3 regions of the Geobacillus sp. FSL W8-0026 genome follow, and region 1 is predicted to be linked to each of the others. Evidence: predicted binding sites of a transcription regulator. Region 1 holds the regulator's gene; each other region holds the start of a gene.
What was found. The regulator LexA, encoded in region 1, represses DNA repair genes until DNA is damaged. The targets are predictions, from matches to a motif close to CGAACATATGTTCG.
Positions count from the first base shown of each region.

Region 2: uvrB (excinuclease ABC subunit UvrB) is a predicted target of LexA. The motif match lies at 2,270-2,283, and genes of this name have one in related genera.
Region 3: recN (DNA repair protein RecN) is a predicted target of LexA. The motif match lies at 1,728-1,741, and genes of this name have one in related genera.

Region 1 covers NZ_CP150194.1:2,235,944-2,242,644, forward strand. The annotation lists gene NST29_RS11200 (recombinase family protein) at 1-592, opposite strand, end outside; gene yneA (cell division suppressor protein YneA) at 612-917, opposite strand; gene lexA (transcriptional repressor LexA) at 1,069-1,692, shown strand; gene glnA (type I glutamate--ammonia ligase) at 2,197-3,531, opposite strand; gene NST29_RS11220 (MerR family transcriptional regulator) at 3,571-3,972, opposite strand; gene NST29_RS11225 (methionine gamma-lyase family protein) at 4,049-5,320, opposite strand; gene hflX (GTPase HflX) at 5,337-6,581, opposite strand.
Region 2 covers NZ_CP150194.1:3,162,274-3,168,974, reverse strand. The annotation lists gene NST29_RS15950 (MerR family transcriptional regulator) at 1-101, opposite strand, end outside; gene NST29_RS15945 (PDZ domain-containing protein) at 324-1,496, shown strand; gene NST29_RS15940 (CsbA family protein) at 1,511-1,735, shown strand; gene uvrB (excinuclease ABC subunit UvrB) at 2,354-4,330, shown strand; gene uvrA (excinuclease ABC subunit UvrA) at 4,336-6,701, shown strand, end outside.
Region 3 covers NZ_CP150194.1:1,249,885-1,256,585, forward strand. The annotation lists gene dxs (1-deoxy-D-xylulose-5-phosphate synthase) at 1-194, shown strand, start outside; gene NST29_RS06350 (TlyA family RNA methyltransferase) at 200-1,048, shown strand; gene argR (transcriptional regulator ArgR) at 1,099-1,548, shown strand; gene recN (DNA repair protein RecN) at 1,786-3,507, shown strand; gene spoIVB (SpoIVB peptidase) at 3,749-5,044, shown strand; gene spo0A (sporulation transcription factor Spo0A) at 5,316-6,134, shown strand; gene NST29_RS06375 (IS1182 family transposase) at 6,377-6,701, opposite strand, start outside.

The DNA of each region.
Region 1 (6,701 bases):
ACGCCTCATAGCCAAAGCTTCGGAGCGTGGCGGCGATATCGGCAAACGTGAAACCGCGCGCACGCAGGCGGACGATCTCTTCGATCGGCAGTTCGATGCGATCGCGCCCCGCGTTCTCTCCTTGGCGCCGCAAGTTCCGCTCCGGACGATAGCCGCGCGCGATGGCTCGCTGCATGCCGCGCTTGATTTTCGCGTTATGTAGTTTCCGCTGATACTCCTCGACGATCGCAATGATCGACAACACCATCTCATCGGCCTCGGACAGCGGCATCTCTCCGCGGTGGCTGGCGCTGTATAGCTTGACCCCTCGCTTTTTCAAGCAATGAAGCAGCGCCATGCGCGCATGGCCGCGCCCGAGCCGAGTTTCGTCTTGAACGAGCAAGACGTCCACGAGCCCCTCTTCACACAGTTCGAGCAGCTCGAGCACGCCGTCACGGTCAGCTTCATAACCGCTCGCCTGCTCGGCGATCACCTTGACCACCTCAAATCCGCTTTCCGCCGCGAGCCGTTCAAGCTCCTCCCGCTGCCGAGCCAGCGATGTTTCCTGCTCGCTTTTGTCCGTGCTGACGCGGCAATAAATGACCGCCCTCATGGCCATCCCTTCTTTCTTGTTACTGATTGGCGGCCAATGAACCGCCCCGCTTTGATTTTAACACGGGAATGACGATCTGTTCACCCGCTGTGAGACGGGAACTGCGAAGATGGTTCACCTCCACCACCCAGCGGATGAATTCGTCCGGCGATAAGCCGTGCTCCTGTTCATATTGCTTGGCCAACCCCCAAAGCGTATCGCCTGATGCGACGGTCACCGTCACATATTCCTGTTTATCAACCGGGCTGCCAGCGTAGATGAACGCGGCTGTGAAAAGCGTCATCAAAACTGAAAATACTAGATAGTGCACAAACGTTTTCTTCATTTTCCCCACCCCAAAAAGAGAATATTCGTTCGCTTTCCTTCATTATAATCAGGAACATTTGTTTGTGTCAACAAAAAATTCGAACTTATGTTTGTTTTTTCCCTTTCGGCATGATATAATGAAGGCAAATGACTTGCCGGAGGTGCAGGGAATGACGAAACTGTCGAAACGGCAGCAGCAAATTTTAGAGTTTATTAAGCAGGAAGTCAAAACGAAGGGCTATCCGCCGTCGGTGAGGGAGATTGGGGAGGCGGTCGGACTGGCGTCGAGTTCGACTGTCCATGGGCATTTGGCGCGGTTGGAAAGCAAAGGATACATCCGCCGCGACCCGACCAAGCCGCGCGCCATTGAAATTTTGGACAACGATGGCGGGAAGGAAAAAGAGGGCGAGGACATCGTCTCCGTGCCGATTATCGGGAAAGTGACCGCCGGGCAGCCGATTACGGCCGTAGAAAACATCGAGGACTATTTCCCGCTGCCGAAACGGCTCGCCGCCGGCGAAGAACAGCTGTTTATGCTTGAAGTGATGGGCGACAGCATGATCGAAGCCGGCATTTTGGACGGCGACTACGTCATCGTCCGCCAGCAATCATCGGCCCAAAACGGCGACATCGTCGTGGCCATGACCGAAGACAATGAAGCGACCGTCAAGCGCTTTTTCAAAGAAAAGGACCATATCCGCCTGCAGCCGGAAAACGCTCATCTCGAGCCGATCATCGTCCGCGATTGTACGATTCTCGGCAAGGTGATCGGCGTCTATCGCCTGATCGGCTAACGGAAGCGCAACGAAGACGGCGGACGGGGCGGACAAACGTCCATCACCTTGTCGGCTGACGCCGCGCGCCGCTGCAACGAGGCGGACGGGGCTTGAGCCAAAACCCGAACAGCGAGGTTGCCGGGTGTGAGCGGCCGGCCGCGGGAAAGGGCCGGTCCACAAGGCGGCATGGCAAAAGCGCGCGAGCCGAACAAGTTAGACCGCAGGAAAAAGAGCCGGTCCACAAGGTGTCTGGCTTCAAGGTAGGCACAACCAATCATGGGCCGGAAGCACCGGTACGTATATAAAAGAGGGGCTGACCTAAAGGCTGTCTGCCTTCAAGATCGACCGCAACCGATCATGGGCCAGAAGCGCTGGTACGTATATAAAAGAGGAGCTAACCCAAAAGGTTGCCGTTGCCTGCCTTCAAGATCGACGCAACCGATCATGCGGCCGAAGCAGTCAGCACGTATATAGAGCAACGAAAGAGGGTATCCCGATCTTTTTGGGATACCCTCTTTTTGATTAGTACAGCTCCATGTATTGATCCAATTCCCATTGGTGGACGGTCGTCCGATACATATCCCACTCGATTTCTTTCGCTTCAACGAAGTGCTCGAATAAATGCTTGCCGAGCGCTTGGACGATCACTTCGTCGGACTTCAAGTTTTCAAGCGCCTCAATGAGCGTAGCCGGCAAATCGACAATGCCTTCTTCGAGCCGTTCTTCTTTCGTCATGACGTAAATGTTCCGGTCCACCGGTGCCGGAGGGGTGAGTTTGTTGCGAATGCCGTCAAGCCCCGCCGCCAACAGCACCGCCATCGCTAAGTACGGGTTCGCCGACGGGTCAACGCTGCGCACCTCAATGCGCGTGCTCATGCCGCGCGAAGCCGGAATGCGAATGAGCGGGCTGCGGTTGCGCGCCGACCAAGCGACATAGCACGGCGCTTCATAGCCCGGAACGAGCCGCTTGTACGAGTTGACGGTCGGGTTTGTCACCGCCGTAAAGTTCGGCGCGTGTTTCAGCACGCCGGCGATAAACTGGCGCGCCGTTTCGCTCAACTGCAACTCGCCGTTCGGATCAAAAAAGGCGTTTTCCCCGTTGCGGAACAGCGACAAGTTGCAGTGCATACCCGAGCCGTTGATGCCGAAAATCGGCTTCGGCATAAACGTCGCGTGCAGCCCATGCTTGCGGGCGATCGTCTTCACGACGAGCTTGAACGTCTGAATATCATCGCACGCTTTGATGGCGTGGGCGTATTTGAAATCAATTTCATGCTGTCCTGGGGCAACTTCGTGATGGGACGCTTCGATTTCAAACCCCATTTCTTCGAGCTCAAGCACGATGTCCCGCCGGCAGTTTTCCCCCAAATCCGTCGGCGCTAAATCGAAATAGCCACCGCGGTCGTTCAACTCCATCGTCGGGTGCCCTTTTTCATCGAGCTTAAAGAGGAAAAACTCCGGTTCCGCCCCTAAGTTGAACGCCGTGAAGCCGAGCGCTTCCATCTCTTTGAGCACGCGTTTTAAGTTATAGCGCGGGCAGCCTTCAAACGGCGTGCCGTCGGCATTGTAAATGTCGCAAATAAAGCGGGCGACTTTCCCTTTTTCCGCCGTCCACGGAAAGATGACAAACGTGTCCAAATCAGGGTACAAATACATGTCCGATTCTTCGATGCGGACAAACCCCTCGATCGACGACCCGTCAAACATCATTTTGTTGTTCAGCGCTTTTTCCAGCTGGCTGATCGGAATTTCCACGTTTTTAATCGTGCCTAAAATATCGGTAAATTGCAGGCGGATGTATTTGACGTTCTCTTCCTTGACGATGCGCATAATGTCTTCACGCGTATATTTTGCCATCTTGAACCTCCTCACCGGCTCCGAAATCATTTCCCATCGTTAGTGAAAGAAGCGAGCGAGATCTCCTTGGCGAAGCGATGCGCGCTGAAACCGCCCGGCCTGAAGCAGCTCCGTCCGCAAAATTTCGCGCAGCTCTTCGTCCGACAGCTTCGGCTTTCCTGCCTTGTCGACTTTTTCCGGCTGTTCGTGACGCCCTTCCTGCCGCGCGGCAAAAATGCGCTTAATTCCAGCGAGGTTGACGCCTTGATCAATCAAATCTTTAATTTCAAGCAAACGATCGATGTCATTGAGCGAAAACAGCCGCCGATTGCCTTCGGTGCGCGCCGGCGTGACGAGGCCGTGCTCTTCGTAATAGCGAATTTGCCGGGCCGATAAGTCCGTCAGCTGCATCACAATCCCGATCGGAAACAATGGCATGGAACGACGAATTTGGCTGCTCATGCCAATTCCTCCTCGCTTTTCATACCTTTATTTTATCATAATGTGAAGAAAATAGTCAATTATATGTTACCTTTTCTCACAAACAAATGAGCTGCTGTTCCAGCAAGCGGTGAACAGCGGAGCAAACGGCGATTTTGACATGAGAATACGTCAATCCGCCCTGCACGTACGCCACGTATGGCGGACGCAGCGGCCCGTCCGCCGTCAGCTCGATGCTGGCTCCTTGCACGAACGTGCCCGCCGCCATGATCACTTGATCCTCGTAGCCGGGCATGTCGCTCGGATACGGAGTGAAATGGGCGTTCACCGGGGAAGCCGCTTGAATGGCTTGGCAAAAAGCAACCATTTGCTCTGGATCATTAAAGCGGACCGACTGCACCAAATCGGTGCGCTTCGCGTTCCATGACGGCGAAGTCTCAAGCCCGACCCGCTCGAGCAATGCGGCGGTGAACACCGCCCCTTTGAGCGCTTGGCCGACGACGTGCGGAGCGAGGAAAAACCCTTGATACATCTCAAGCAGGCTGTACAGCGAAGGGCCGACTTCGGCGCCGATGCCCGGCGAGGTCATCCGATAGGCGCACGCTTCGACGTATTGGTGCCTGCCGACGATATACCCTCCTGTTTTCGCCAATCCCCCTCCAGGGTTTTTGATCAACGAACCGGCCATCAAATCGGCGCCGACATGGCAAGGCTCTTTTTCCTCGACAAACTCCCCGTAGCAATTGTCGACAAACACAACGACATCCGGCTTGATCGCTTTGACAAAGGCGATCATCTCGGCGATTTCATCGACCGTAAACGACGGGCGCGTCGCATACCCGCGCGAGCGCTGGATGCCGATCATTTTCGTCCGCTCGTGGATCGCCTCGCGCACCGCCGGAAAATCAACGGCTCCGTCCGCCGTAAGCGGCACGCTCCGATAACGAATGCCAAACTCGTTCAGCGAACCGACGCCGCGGCCGCGGACGCCGACGATCTCCTCAAGCGTGTCATAAGGGGCGCCCGTGATGTAGAGCAATTCATCGCCCGGGCGCAGCACGCCAAACAGCGCGATGGCAATCGCGTGCGTGCCGGAAATGATTTGCGGGCGCACTAGGCCGGCTTCCGCGCCGAATACATCGGCGTAAATGCGATCGAGCGTGTCACGGCCGACATCATCATAGCCGTAGCCCGTTGTCGGGATGAAATGGCCGTCGCTCACTTGATGGCGGCGGAAACTGTCAAGGACGCGATGCTGGTTTCCGTCAACCAGCCTCTCAATCGAGCGATGGATCGGGGCAATTTGCGCCTCCACTTCTTCGATCAGCGCAGCGATCGTCTCTCCGTGTTTCCATGTTGTCCAAAACATTGGTGAACCCTTTCTATCATTGGAATGATTGCAGCTCCCTGTAAAGCGGGTGAGTCGGGAGTACGTACCCTTCGCATTCGTACGTCCCTTCTTGTTCATTATAGCGCCATTGCTGCAAAATCGTGTCCGCTTTTAACCGTGCGAGCCATTTTCCTTGGCCGCTTGGAATGGAGGCGTGGTAAAGGACCATTTGCCGCTTGATCGCCTCCTCCAAAAACGCGCGAAGCCGTTCGATATCAGCGGCAGAAAGCGCGCTCATGACGAGCGCCTCGGTCGTCGTCGGAATGAATTCTGGCGCCTGCCGGTCACGTTTATTGTACACTGTGACCATCGGAATGGAGGACGCCCCCAACTCCGCAACGAGCCGCAACACCGTTCGCTCATGTTCGGCGTAATCGGGATGCGACGAATCGACGATGTGCAGCAACAGATCCGCTTCCGTCACCTCCTCGAGCGTCGAGCGAAACGCGGCGACAAGCGTCGTCGGCAAGTCTTGAATGAACCCGACCGTGTCGGTGACAAGCACCGTATACCCGCACGGAAGGACGCATTGGCGCGTCAGCGGGTCGAGCGTCGCAAACAGCAAATTTTCCTCGAACGAATCGGCCGCCGTCAGCCGATTAAAAATCGTCGATTTGCCGGCGTTCGTATAGCCGACGAGCGCCACTTGAAACGCGTGATTTTTTTGCCGGCGCCCGCGGTACCGCTCGCGATGTTCGGCGATGCGGCGCAGTTCGGCTTTAATGTCGTCGATGCGGCGGCGAATGTGGCGCCGGTCGGTCTCCAGCTTCGTCTCCCCCGGACCGCGCGTGCCGATGCCGCCGCCCAAGCGAGATAGCGTCGCGCCTTGGCCGCCAAGGCGCGGCAACAGATACTCAAGCTGCGCGAGCTCCACTTGCAGCTTCCCTTCTTTCGAACGGGCGCGCCTTGCAAAAATGTCTAAAATGAGCTGCGTCCGATCAATCACTTTCACCTCGCCAAGCATGTTCGTCAAATTGCGGGCTTGACTAGGAGAAAGTTCACAGTTGAAAATGACAAGATCCGGCGTCAGCTGTTTGACGAGAGCGGCAAGTTCCTCTGTTTTTCCTTTGCCGATGTACGTCGCCGGGTGCGGCGCTTCCCGTTTTTGTGTCAACTCGGCTACCACCTCACCGTTGGCGGTCGCAACGAGCGAAGCGAGCTCCTCCATCGAATAGCGAAACCGCTCGTCATCGATTCCATGAAGTTGGCAGCCGACGATGATGGCTTGTTCGCGGCTCATAGCCTTCCTTCTCCTCTCGGGCGCAGCCATGTGATCCGCATGGAGCGCCAACCGTTTTTATGGCGCGGACGCTCGAGCGCATCCCGGCCATCGGCACGGGCTTCGCTCGGCTTTCCGCGA
Region 2 (6,701 bases), 930 kb from region 1:
TCATTTTTGCGCAGCGGGATGTCATACTTCCGCACCCAGCGTTGGATGGTTTTCGGCGAAACACCAAGACGGGCGGCGACATCGGTCGTTTTTATTTCCATCGTTCCACTCCTCCCTTTCTCCTTCTTGTTCTATCTTTTTTTCATTGAGGGCGCGAACTCCTTCCTGACCGACAAAACTAGTGGCGATTCGGCAAAGAAAGCCGAAAAGGACGGCATTTCGCCACGTGGGGAAAAAAGATGGCGGCAGGCATATAGGATTTGTCGCGGCCATTTGGTAGAATAAAAGGTAAAGAACGGTGAACGAAACAAGGGGGAACGTTGATGGCGACATGGGGGCTTGAATGGCTAGAAGGGATTGCGGCGGTATGGCGGCAGCCGCTCCTTTATTATGGCGCCTTGCTCGCCTTGGCCGCCGGTTGGCGGCGGGTGAAGCGCGAGCGCCGCGATTTTCACGTGCGCGTCTACAGTCCGTGGAAAGAATGGCGGGGGCTTTGGACAAGCGGATGGCTTCCGGGGGCGGTGCTGTCAGCGGTGGCGCTTGGGGCGGGCCTCGTCGTGCCGAAGGAGGTCGTTTGGACGGTGACCGCGCTCACGGTGCTGCTTGGCTTGACGATGGAAACGCGGCTATTGTCGGCGGCGTATACGCTGGGGGGGACGCTGCTTGTGCTCGCGATGGCCGAGCGCGGCAGGATGGCTGTTCCTTGGCTTCGCGATGGCGTAGAAGCAGCGCCGGTGTTGGCGCTGTGGCTGACGTTGCTGTTGGCGGCTGAAGGATGGCTCATCATTCGGACGCGAACGGAGCCCGCTTCGCCGCAGCTTTTGAAAAGCAAGCGGGGAATGACCATCGGCCGGCAATGGGTGCAGCGCCTCTGGTTTGTGCCGGTCGTGTTGCCGATGGCTGGCGGCTCGCTGCCGTCGCTTCCATGGTGGCCGTTTGCTGTCGGCGGGGAAGGGCATTCGTTTTGGCTTGTTCCGTTCCTGATCGGGTTTTCTCAGCGTCGCCATCATGTGCGGCCGCCCGAGGCGGCGCGTCGGGAAGGGCGGCTCGTGCTGCTGCTGGCCGGCGTTGTTGCCGTGTTGGCGACAGGAAGCGTATGGTATGCGCCGCTGGCGGTGGCGGCGGGAGCGGTGGCGGTCATCGGGCGTGAATGGATCGCTTTTTCTGGCCGCCGCGCCGACAGCGCTTCCCCACCCCGCTTTGCCCGTCATCCGCACGGAGTGGTCATCGTCGGGGTGCTGCCGGGGTCAAAGGCGGAAAAAATGGGGCTTTCGATTGGAGAAGTGATCTGCAAAACGAACGGGGTGCCAGTGCGGACGGAGGCGGAGTTTTACGAAGCGCTCCAGCGCAACCGCGCATTTTGCAAATTGGAAGTGATCGGCGATAACGGAGAAGTTCGCTTTGTCCAAGGGGCGCTCTATGAGGATGAACACCATGAGCTTGGGCTGCTGTTCGTCCGTGAGCGCGGCTCCTTGGCATCGGAAGCTGTTTCGTAAAGGAGAAGACAATCATGTGGTTTTTGGCGGCGCTTTTCATACCGTGTCTCTTAGTGTTGTTGTTCGCGCGGGTGACGTACAATCGATACATCGCGGTGCTGTTGACCGTTGCCCTGCTTGTAGCTTCTTATCTGAAAGGGTATACAGACCAGTTTCATGAAATCGTGGCCGATGTTGCTTCCACGATAGCCGGGTTTTTGTGGGCAGGGCGCATGCTTGAGCGCTTGAAGGAAAAATGAAGGGCGATGGCCGGCGCGCGGCTGTGATGATCACCGCTTTTCCCCGCCGGCGGACGGTGAAGCAAGCAAAGAGGGGTGGGGATGGACTCACGCAACCGCTTCTTGGAATCGTTTCTTAATGTAGAAAAACTTGTTCCATCGATCAAGGCAAACAGCGGTTTTTCATCAACCTTAACAAGGCCGGCGGAAATAGCTGTTTTTTCCGATCAATGGATGAACGTGTGAAAAGAAGCGCTGATGATACAACGTTTCTCTATTGGAGAAACGATGCTAGGAATCGGTATGTACTATTAAATCACTAGCCTCTAAAGGAGCGGACGGGGAAGAAGGAACCAGTCCGCTTTTTGGCGTTGCTAAAAAGGGCGATGATGGCCGCAAAATCGAGATGTCGGTTGCTCCGCGTCTGCGTCTCGCTGCACTGATGCCAGCGCCTCTGTCTGTTGATGGGGCGCTTCGTCTTGTTCCTTGGGACAGCGGTTTCTTCCCGAAAGTGCAGGAAAGAGGGAGCGATGGAAAACGCTGAACGGATTGGTACGAATATGAGTTCGCATTTTTGATGCGCCGATGGAGCCGATGTGGTACAATGGGGAAAGATGGTACGGAGAAGGAGGCGGAACGGTGGAGGGCCGTTTTCAACTAGTTTCATCTTATCAACCGCAAGGCGATCAACCGCAGGCGATCGCCAAGCTCGTTGACGGGTTGCGGCAGGGAGTGAAGCATCAAACGCTGCTTGGGGCGACAGGGACGGGCAAAACGTTTACGATCTCGAACGTGATTGCCCAAGTCAACAAACCAACGCTCGTCATCGCCCACAACAAAACGCTCGCTGGCCAATTGTACAGCGAGCTGAAGGAGTTTTTCCCGCACAACGCCGTCGAATATTTTGTCAGCTATTACGATTACTATCAGCCGGAAGCGTACGTGCCGCAGACGGATACGTACATTGAAAAAGACGCGAAAATCAACGATGAAATCGACAAATTGCGGCACTCGGCGACATCGGCTTTGTTTGAGCGCCGGGACGTCATCATCGTCGCCAGCGTGTCGTGCATTTACGGTTTAGGGTCGCCGGAAGAATACCGGGAGCTCGTCGTTTCATTGCGCGTCGGGATGGAAATCGAGCGCAACGCGTTGTTGCGGCGGCTCGTTGACATCCAATACGACCGCAATGATATCGACTTCCGGCGCGGCACGTTCCGCGTCCGCGGCGATGTCGTCGAAATTTTCCCCGCTTCGCGCGATGAACATTGCATTCGCGTCGAATTTTTCGGCGATGAAATCGATCGCATCCGCGAGGTGGACGCCTTGACCGGCGAGGTGCTCGGCGAGCGTGAGCACGTCGCTATTTTCCCAGCGTCGCACTTTGTCACGCGCGAGGAGAAAATGCGGCTCGCCATTCAAAACATTGAACAAGAGCTCGAGGAGCGGCTCGCCGAACTGCGCGCGCAAGGGAAGCTCTTGGAGGCGCAGCGGCTCGAGCAGCGGACGCGCTATGATCTTGAAATGATGCGCGAGATGGGCTTTTGTTCCGGCATCGAAAACTACTCGCGCCATTTGGCGCTGCGGCCGCCGGGCTCGACGCCGTACACCTTGCTTGACTATTTTCCGGACGATTTTTTGATCATCATTGATGAGTCGCACGTCACCTTGCCGCAGCTGCGCGGCATGTACAACGGCGACCGGGCGCGCAAGCAAGTGCTCGTCGACCACGGCTTTCGTCTGCCGTCGGCGCTTGACAACCGGCCGCTCACGTTTGAAGAGTTCGAGCAAAAAATCAATCAAATTATTTACGTCTCCGCGACGCCGGGGCCGTATGAGCTCGAACATAGCCCGGGCGTTGTCGAACAAATCATCCGCCCGACCGGGCTGTTGGATCCGACGATCGACGTCCGTCCGACGAACGGGCAAATCGACGATTTGATCGGCGAAATTCGCGAGCGGGTCGAGCGGAACGAGCGGACGTTGGTCACAACGTTGACGAAAAAAATGGCCGAAGACTTGACCGATTATTTGAAAGAAGCCGGCATCAAAGTCGCTTACTTGCATTCGGAAATCAAAACGCTGGAGCGCATTGAAATCATCCGCGACTTGCGGCTCGGCAAATACGATGTGCTTGTTGGCATCAACTTGCTGCGGGAAGGATTGGACATTCCGGAAGTGTCGCTTGTCGCCATTTTGGACGCCGACAAAGAAGGGTTTTTGCGCTCGGAGCGTTCGCTCATCCAGACGATCGGCCGCGCGGCGCGCAACGCGAACGGCCATGTGATCATGTACGCCGATACAGTGACGAAATCGATGGAAATCGCCATTCAAGAAACGAAGCGGCGCCGGACGATTCAGGAAGCGTACAACCAAGAGCACGGCATCGTGCCGCGCACGGTGAAAAAGGAGATTCGCGACGTCATCCGCGCGACGTATGCGGCGGAAGAGACGGAGACGTACGAGGCGAAGGCGCCGGCCAAGATGACGAAGCAGGAGCGGGAAGAGCTGATTCGAACGCTCGAGGCGGAAATGAAAGCAGCGGCCAAAGCGCTCGACTTCGAGCGGGCCGCCCAGCTGCGTGATGCCATTTTCGAGTTGAAAGCGGAAGGGTGACGGGAATGGAGAAAATTATCATCAAAGGGGCGCGCGCCCATAACTTAAAAAACATTGACGTCGAAATCCCGCGCGGCAAGCTTGTTGTGTTGACCGGGCTGTCGGGTTCGGGAAAGTCGTCGCTGGCGTTTGATACGATTTACGCGGAAGGGCAGCGGCGCTACGTCGAATCGTTGTCGGCGTACGCCCGCCAGTTTTTAGGGCAGATGGACAAGCCGGATGTCGATGCGATCGAAGGATTGTCGCCGGCCATTTCGATCGACCAAAAGACGACAAGCCGCAACCCGCGTTCCACGGTCGGCACGGTGACGGAAATTTACGACTACTTGCGGCTGTTGTTCGCCCGTATCGGCCGGCCGTTCTGCCCGACGCATGGCATCGAAATTCAATCGCAGACGATCGAGCAAATGGTCGACCGGCTGCTCGCGTACCCGGAGCGGACGAAAATGCAAATTTTGGCGCCGATCGTCTCGGGGCGAAAAGGGACGCACGCCAAGACATTGGAGGATATTCGCAAGCAAGGGTATGTGCGCGTCCGCATTGACGGCGAGATGCGCGAGTTAACGGAAGACATCGAACTGGAAAAAAACAAAAAGCATTCGATTGAGGTCGTCGTCGACCGGATTGTGATGAAAGACGGCATCGCGGCAAGGCTCGCTGACTCGTTGGAGACAGCCTTGAAGCTCGCCGACGGCAAAGTCATCGTCGATGTGATCGGCGAAGGAGAGCTCTTGTTCAGCGAAAAGCACGCTTGCCCGTATTGCGGCTTTTCGATCGGGGAGCTTGAGCCGCGCTTGTTCTCGTTCAACAGCCCGTTTGGCGCCTGCCCGGATTGCGACGGGCTCGGGGCGAAGCTCGAAGTCGATCCCGACCTTGTCATCCCGAACGATGAATTGACATTGAAGGAGCACGCCATCGCTCCGTGGGAGCCGCAAAGCTCGCAATATTACCCGCAGCTGCTCGAAGCCGTGTGCCGCCATTACGGCATCCCGATGGACGTGCCGGTGAAAGATTTGCCAAAAGAGCAGCTCGATAAAATTTTGCACGGCAGCGGCGGGGAAGTCATTCATTTTCGCTATACGAACGATTTCGGCCAAGTGCGTGAACAGTACATCGAGTTTGAAGGGGTTTTGCGCAACATCGAGCGCCGCTACCGCGAGACAAGCTCCGATTACATCCGCGAGCAGATGGAAAAGTATATGGCCGAACAGCCGTGCCCGACGTGCCAAGGCTACCGGCTGAAAAAAGAAAGCCTCGCCGTCTTGGTCAGCGGCAAGCATATCGGCGAAGTCACCGCCATGTCGGTGACCGAAGCGCTCGCCTTTTTTGACGGTCTCGAGTTGACGGAAAAAGAAGCGCAAATCGCCCGCCTCATTTTGCGTGAAATTCGCGACCGGCTCGGCTTTTTGCAAAACGTCGGCCTCGACTATTTGACGCTCAGCCGCTCGGCGGGCACGCTTTCCGGCGGCGAGGCGCAGCGCATCCGCTTGGCGACGCAAATCGGCTCGCGGCTGACCGGCGTCTTGTACGTGCTCGACGAGCCGTCGATCGGCCTGCATCAGCGCGACAACGACCGGCTGATCGCGACGTTACAAAACATGCGCGACCTCGGCAATACGCTCATTGTCGTCGAACATGACGAAGATACGATGCTCGCGGCCGACTATTTGATTGACATCGGTCCGGGGGCGGGCATCCACGGCGGCGAGGTCGTCGCGGCCGGCACGCCGGAAGAGGTGATGAACGATCCGAACTCACTCACCGGCCAATATTTATCGGGGAAAAAATTCATCCCGCTTCCGGCCGAACGGCGCCAGCCGGACGGACGGTGGCTCGAGGTGATCGGCGCCCGCGAGCACAACTTGAAAAACGTCTCGGTGAGCATCCCGCTCGGCACGTTCGTCGCCGTCACCGGGGTGTCGGGCTCGGGCAAAAGCACGCTTGTGAACGAAGTGCTTTATAAGGCGCTGGCGCAAAAGCTGCACCGGGCGAAAGCGAAACCGGGGGAACATCGCGGCATCCGCGGGCTTGAGCATCTCGACAAAGTGATTGACATCGACCAATCGCCGATCGGACGCACCCCGCGGTCGAATCCGGCCACGTACACCGGGGTGTTTGATGACATCCGCGACGTGTTTGCCGCCACGAACGAAGCGAAAGTGCGCGGCTACAAAAAAGGGCGCTTCAGCTTCAACGTCAAAGGCGGGCGCTGCGAGGCGTGCCATGGCGATGGGATCATCAAAATTGAAATGCACTTTTTGCCGGACGTGTACGTCCCGTGCGAAGTATGCCACGGCAAACGGTACAACCGCGAAACGCTTGAGGTGACGTACAAAGGAAAAAACATCGCCGACGTGCTGGACATGACGGT
Region 3 (6,701 bases), 990 kb from region 1:
GGTTTGGCAGTGCGGTCTTGGAGTTTGCCCATGATCATGGCTATCACGGAGCGGTCATCGAGCGGATGGGGATTCCCGACCGCTTTATCGAGCACGGCAGCGTTGGCGAGCTGCTCCGGGAAATCGGGCTGACGGCGGCTCATATCGTCGACCGGATCAAAACGATGGCGCCAAGAAAACAGAAAAGGGCTTGAAGACGATGAAGGAAAGAAAAGAACGAATCGATGTGCTGCTCGTGGAACGAGGATTGGCGGAAACGCGGGAAAAAGCGAAGCGGGCGGTCATGGCCGGGCTCGTCTATGCGAACGGCGTCCGGCTCGAAAAACCGGGGGAAAAAGTGCCGGCCGACATCCCGCTCGAGGTGAAGGGCAATCCGCTCCCGTATGTCAGCCGCGGCGGTTTGAAACTGGAAAAGGCGCTGCGCGACTTTCAAATCGATATCGAAAACAAAATCGTTCTCGATATCGGGGCGTCAACGGGAGGGTTTACCGACTGCGCCTTGCAGCATGGGGCGAGGCTGTCGTATGCCGTGGACGTCGGCTACAACCAGCTCGCTTGGAAGCTGCGCCAAGACGAGCGCGTTGTCGTGATGGAGCGGACCAACTTTCGTTACGTGACGCCCGACTTGTTTACAAAGGGGCTGCCGGAAGTGGCCGTCATTGATGTATCATTTATTTCGCTTCGCCTCATTTTGCCGGTTGTCAAAACGGTACTCGTGCCCGGCGGCGATGTCGTCGCCCTTGTCAAACCCCAGTTTGAAGCCGGCAAGGAGCACGTCGGCAAAAAAGGCATCGTCCGCGACCCCCGCATTCATCAAGACGTGTTGGAATCGCTCGTTCGCTTTGCTTGCCAGCAAGGATTTGCCGTCGTTCATCTGTCGTATTCGCCGATCACCGGTGGTGACGGCAACATTGAGTTTTTGCTACACGCCGTCTATCCCGGTGAAGACCGAGAGGGAGAAAACCGCCTGGCAGCGCCGATCGCGGATGTGGTGAGCGAGGCGCACGCCTGTTTGCGCGCTGGAGAGGTGCAGGGAAGCGGCCAGTAGACGGGCTACAAAACCGGTTTCATCGCGGAAAGAGCAGGAGGTGGCCGAATGTGAACAAAGGACAAAGGCATATTAAAATTCGCGAAATCATTATGAACAACGACATCGAGACGCAGGACGAACTCGTTGACCGGCTGAGGGAAGCCGGCTTTCGCGTGACGCAAGCAACCGTCTCGCGCGATATTAAAGAGATGCAGCTTGTCAAGGTGCCGATGGCCAACGGACGCTACAAATACAGCCTGCCGTCTGACCAGCGCTTCAATCCGCTGCAAAAGCTGAAGCGGGCGCTTGTCGATGTGTTTGTCAAGCTCGATGGGGCGGGCAATTTGCTCGTTTTGCGAACGCTGCCGGGCAACGCCCATGCCATCGGCGTCCTGCTCGATCATTTGGATTGGAACGAAATCGTCGGAACGATTTGCGGTGACGATACGTGCCTCATTATTTGCCGGACGTCGAAAGACGCGAACAAAGTATCCCGCCAGCTGCTTTCCATGCTCTAAAAGGTTGGTGAAAAACCGCTGTTTGCCTTGGTCGATGATGGAACGCGTGAACATAGAAGCTGATGCAGCCAGTTTTTCTACTGGAGAAACGATTCCAAGAAGCGGTTGCGTGAGTCAATCACCGGCCCCCTAAAAAGCCGTTGATGAGACGAATGTTCGAAGCGATCGGTTCACCGATTCGAACATATGTGCTATAATGGGTAGGGAGAACGGATCGGACAGGCAAGGAGTGATGGAATGCTCGCGGAACTGTCGATTAAAAATTTTGCCATTATCGAGTCGCTCTCGCTGTCGTTCGACAAAGGACTGACCGTGTTGACCGGGGAAACCGGAGCGGGCAAATCGATCATCATCGATGCGATTCATCTGCTGATCGGCGGCCGCGGTTCCGCCGAATTCGTCCGCTTCGGCGCGGAAAAGGCAGAGATCGAAGGGCTGTTTTTGCTTGACGATGACCGCCATCCGTGCTGCCAAACATGCGCCGATGCCGGCATTGATGTGAGCGACGGAATGGTGGTGCTGCGTCGCGACATCTTAGCCAATGGAAAAAGCGTCTGCCGCATCAACGGCAAACTGGTGACGACGGCGACCTTGCGCGAAATCGGGGCGACGTTGGTGGACATCCACGGTCAGCACGAACATCAAGAGCTGATGGACCCGGCGCGCCATCTGCCGCTGCTCGACGAATTTGGCGGCGCTGAAACGGCGGCGGCGCTCGCCGCTTACCGCGCTGTATATGAGCGGTACGAAACATTGGTGAAAAAAATCAAAAAACTGAGTGAAAACGAACAGCAGATGGCGCATCGTCTCGATTTGCTGACGTTTCAGCTGCGCGAAATCGAGCAGGCGGCGCTCGAACCGGGCGAAGACGAACGGCTGATGGAAGAGAAAGTGCGCATCGCCAACTTCCAAAAAATTTACACGGCGATCCAGCGAAGCTATGAAGCGCTAGCCGGCGAGGGGCGCGGTCTCGATTCGATCGGGGAAGCGATGCGCCAGCTCGCCGATGTCGCCGCCATGGACGCCGCCCTCAAAGAGGCGCACGATGCGACCGCGAACAGCTACTATTTGCTCGAAGAGGTCCTGTACAAGCTGCGCGATCAGCTCGAGGAGCTCGAGTATGACCCGCTGCGGCTCGATGCCATTGAAAGCCGCCTCGCCGACATTCAACAACTGAAGCGGAAATACGGGGCGACGATCGCCGACATTTTGCAATATGCCGAGACGATCGCCGAAGAAATCGAAGCGATCGAAAACCGCGAAACGCATGTGCACGAGCTCGAGCGGCAGCTGGCTGTGATAACCGATGAATTGCTCGCCGAGGCGAAGCGGCTGACCAACGTGCGGCAGGCGCACGCCCGGCAGTTATGCGAGCGCATTCACCAAGAGCTGAAAGACTTGTATATGGACAAAACGAAGTTTGACATCGTTTTTGCGAAGCGGGAAGGCCCGCTTGACGCCCCGCTGGTCGACGGCGTGCCGGTCAAGTTTCACGAAGACGGCGTCGACGTTGTCGAGTTTTACCTTTCCACGAACGTCGGCGAACCGCTGAAACCGCTCGCGAAAGTGGCTTCCGGCGGCGAGCTGTCGCGCATCATGCTCGCCCTAAAAACGATTTTTTCCAAGCATCAAGGCGTCACATCGATCATTTTCGATGAAGTCGATACCGGGGTGAGCGGCCGCGTCGCCCAAGCGATGGCAGAAAAAATTTACCGCATCGCCAACCAGTCGCAAGTGCTGTGCATTTCGCACTTGCCTCAAGTCGCGGCGATGGCCGACACCCATTTGCTGATCGCCAAGGAAACGGACGGGGAGCGGACGAAAACGGTCGTGAGAAAGCTGGATGAAGAAGAAAAAGTGAAAGAGATCGGCCGCATGATTTCCGGCGTGGAGATGACGGAATTGACGAAACGGCACGCCAAAGAGCTGCTCGAATTGGCGGCGAAAATGAAACAATAAGCCGCCCGGCGAGGAGGGGAATTCACGTTGAAATGCCCGGTCAAGGGCGAAAAACAAAGAAAGGCCCGGCTTTTGGTTGTTTGATGCGGGCCGGCTTTGGACGTGCGAGCTGCCCGGATGCACCATCCATTCCGGGCAGCTTTTTTATGTCGGCGGCGATTATATTTTCCCCCGTTCAGGCAAAATTAAAACTGTAACCGTTTTTGCATGGTGTAGGCGGGAGCGAGGAGAGTGAACGACATTGAAGAAAGAGATGGCGCGAACAATCGCAGGAGTGCTGCTCCTTGGCATCATAACGGCCATCGGGTTGTCCAAGCCGATGAAGGAATATGGGCAAATCCCGAAACAGCTTGTTCTGTTTGAAGGTGATGCGGTCAAATGGAACACCGCCTCCCTTCCAGCGCAAGCGGCCGTGAATGTACAAAACGCTCCCGAAACGCTCGAAGTCGAGCAGAAAAACGGTTCATTGGCAGTCAAGGCGAAACGGCGCGGACAAGGAACAATGGTGCTTGAAGTCGCCGGGATGCCGATTAAGCAAGTGGATGTCAAGGTGCTGCCGACGCTCAAAGTCATTCCCGGCGGGCAATCGATCGGCGTCAAGCTCAATACGGTCGGCGTCCTTGTCGTCGGCTACCATCTTGTTGAAACCGACCATGGAAAACAATCGCCGGGCGAAGCGGCCGGCATCCAAGTCGGCGACATCATTACCGGCATCAATGGCCAAAAAATTGAAAACATGAGCGACCTCTCCCCTTTCATTGAGGAAGCCGGAAAAACAGGAAAACCGCTTCATCTGCAAATCCTGCGCGATCAGCACGCCATGACGGCGAAGCTCGTTCCGCTGAAAGACAAACACGATGGTGTCTACCGCATCGGCCTCTATATCCGCGATTCAGCCGCCGGCATCGGAACGATGACGTTTTATGATCCGAAGTCGAAAACGTACGGGGCGCTTGGCCACGTCATTTCCGATATGGACACGAAAAAGCCGATCGTTGTCCAAAATGGGCAAATCATGCGCTCGACCGTCACCTCGATTGAAAAAGGAACGAGCGGGAATCCCGGTGAAAAATTGGCCCGCTTTGCCGACGGGGAGAAAGTGATCGGCACCATCACCGTCAACAGCCCATTCGGCATTTTCGGCAAACTGACGAAACCGCTGCCGGATGGCCCGATCACCAAGCCGATTCCTGTCGCTTTGGCCAGTCAAGTGAAGGAAGGGCCAGCGAAAATGCTGACGGTGGTCGAAAACGACAAAGTCGAACAGTTTGACGTGGAAATTGTCAGCACCATTCCGCAGAAATTTCCGGCGACCAAAGGCCTCGTGATTCGCGTCACTGACCCGCGTTTGTTGAAGAAAACAGGGGGAATCGTCCAAGGGATGAGCGGCAGCCCGATCATCCAAGACGGCAAACTTGTCGGCGCCGTCACGCACGTGTTCGTCAATGACCCGACATCCGGCTACGGCGTCCATATCGAATGGATGCTTCAGCAGGCGGGAATCGATCTATATGGCAACCAAAAGAAAGCGAGCTGACGATCGTCGGCTCGCTTTTTGTCGCGGCTTGCCCAACCGCCCGGCTGTGCGAAGGACAAGCGAAAAAAAGAAAAAACGAGCAAAAATATGGCCATTTTTGCATAGATATTTGGTGAAACATCCGTTAGAATGGAGGTGGGATCACGATTTTTCGACAAACGTCTTTTTTCGAAAAACGAACATTGTCTAATCGACCCGTTTTTTGTTATAATTTTATTTTCAAAAAAATAAAAGGATTTTCCGCTGTTGTTGTCGAATGTACGTTAACGGAATGCTACATAGCAACAAAATGCGGGGGAGGACGATTCATTTGAGCATTAAAGTGTGCATTGCCGACGATAACCGGGAACTGGTGACATTGCTTGATGAATATATTTCCAGTCAACCGGACATGGAAGTGATTGGAACGGCATACAACGGCCAAGAATGCTTGCGCATGCTGGAGGAAAAACGGCCTGACATGTTGCTTCTCGACATCATTATGCCGCATTTGGACGGGTTGGCGGTGCTCGAGAAAATTCGCACCCATTTCGAACATCAGCCGAACGTGATTATGCTGACGGCGTTCGGGCAAGAGGACGTCACGAAAAAGGCGGTGGAACTTGGCGCCTCCTATTTCATTTTAAAGCCATTTGATATGGAAAACTTAGTCCATCATATCCGGCAAATTCACGGCAAAACGACGCCGATCGTCAAAAAGCCGCTGTCAGCGTACCAAACGCGCGACAATAAGCCGAAAAACTTGGACGCGAGCATTACGAGCATCATTCATGAAATCGGCGTTCCGGCCCATATTAAAGGCTATTTGTATTTGCGTGAAGCGATCGCGATGGTGTATCACGATATCGAACTGCTCGGCTCCATTACGAAAGTGTTGTATCCGGACATCGCCAAAAAATACAATACGACCGCCAGCCGCGTTGAACGCGCCATCCGTCACGCGATTGAAGTCGCTTGGAGCCGCGGCAACCTCGAATCGATTTCCTCGCTCTTTGGCTATACGGTGAGCGTTTCGAAAGCCAAGCCGACCAACTCGGAATTCATCGCCATGGTGGCCGATAAGCTGCGGCTTGAGCATAAGGCGTCGTGAGCAGCAGAAATCAGCTGAGGTTGGATTGACGGGCGGACAAAAGCGCTATTGTCAGCTTCTCGCGGCACCTGTTGAGCGCTGGCGCCGTGAGGCAACGTTTGTTGACGGATAAACTGATCGCTATCAACGAACGAGAGAGGCTGTCCCAAAAGGTCGGTAAAACGACCTTTTGAGGACAGCCTCCTGCTTTTGTTTTTACATTATTTGTCTATTTTTTACTTTCTCAAAGGATCTGCTTCTTCTTATCCCCGTATGTTCTCCCTTTTTCTTTTTATTGGGTGGACGGTGGCCGCCCACTTTCTCAAATTGTGGGCAGCACAAATAAGCCCCCATTCCACGGTAATTTTTGGGAGCCCCCTTAACAAAAAGCGCTGGAATTGCTGGTTATGCTTGATTTGCCCAAACACCGGCTCGTTTTCGATTTGCCGTCTTCGATATGTCGCCGCCCCTTCTTCCGTGGACAGCCGTTCCCGAATCTCCTGCCGTTGTTGTTGATTCTTCAAAGAAACGCGGATGGTTTTCGTGTCTTTGCCTTTGGCGCATGCCGTTTGAAACGGGCATCCGGCA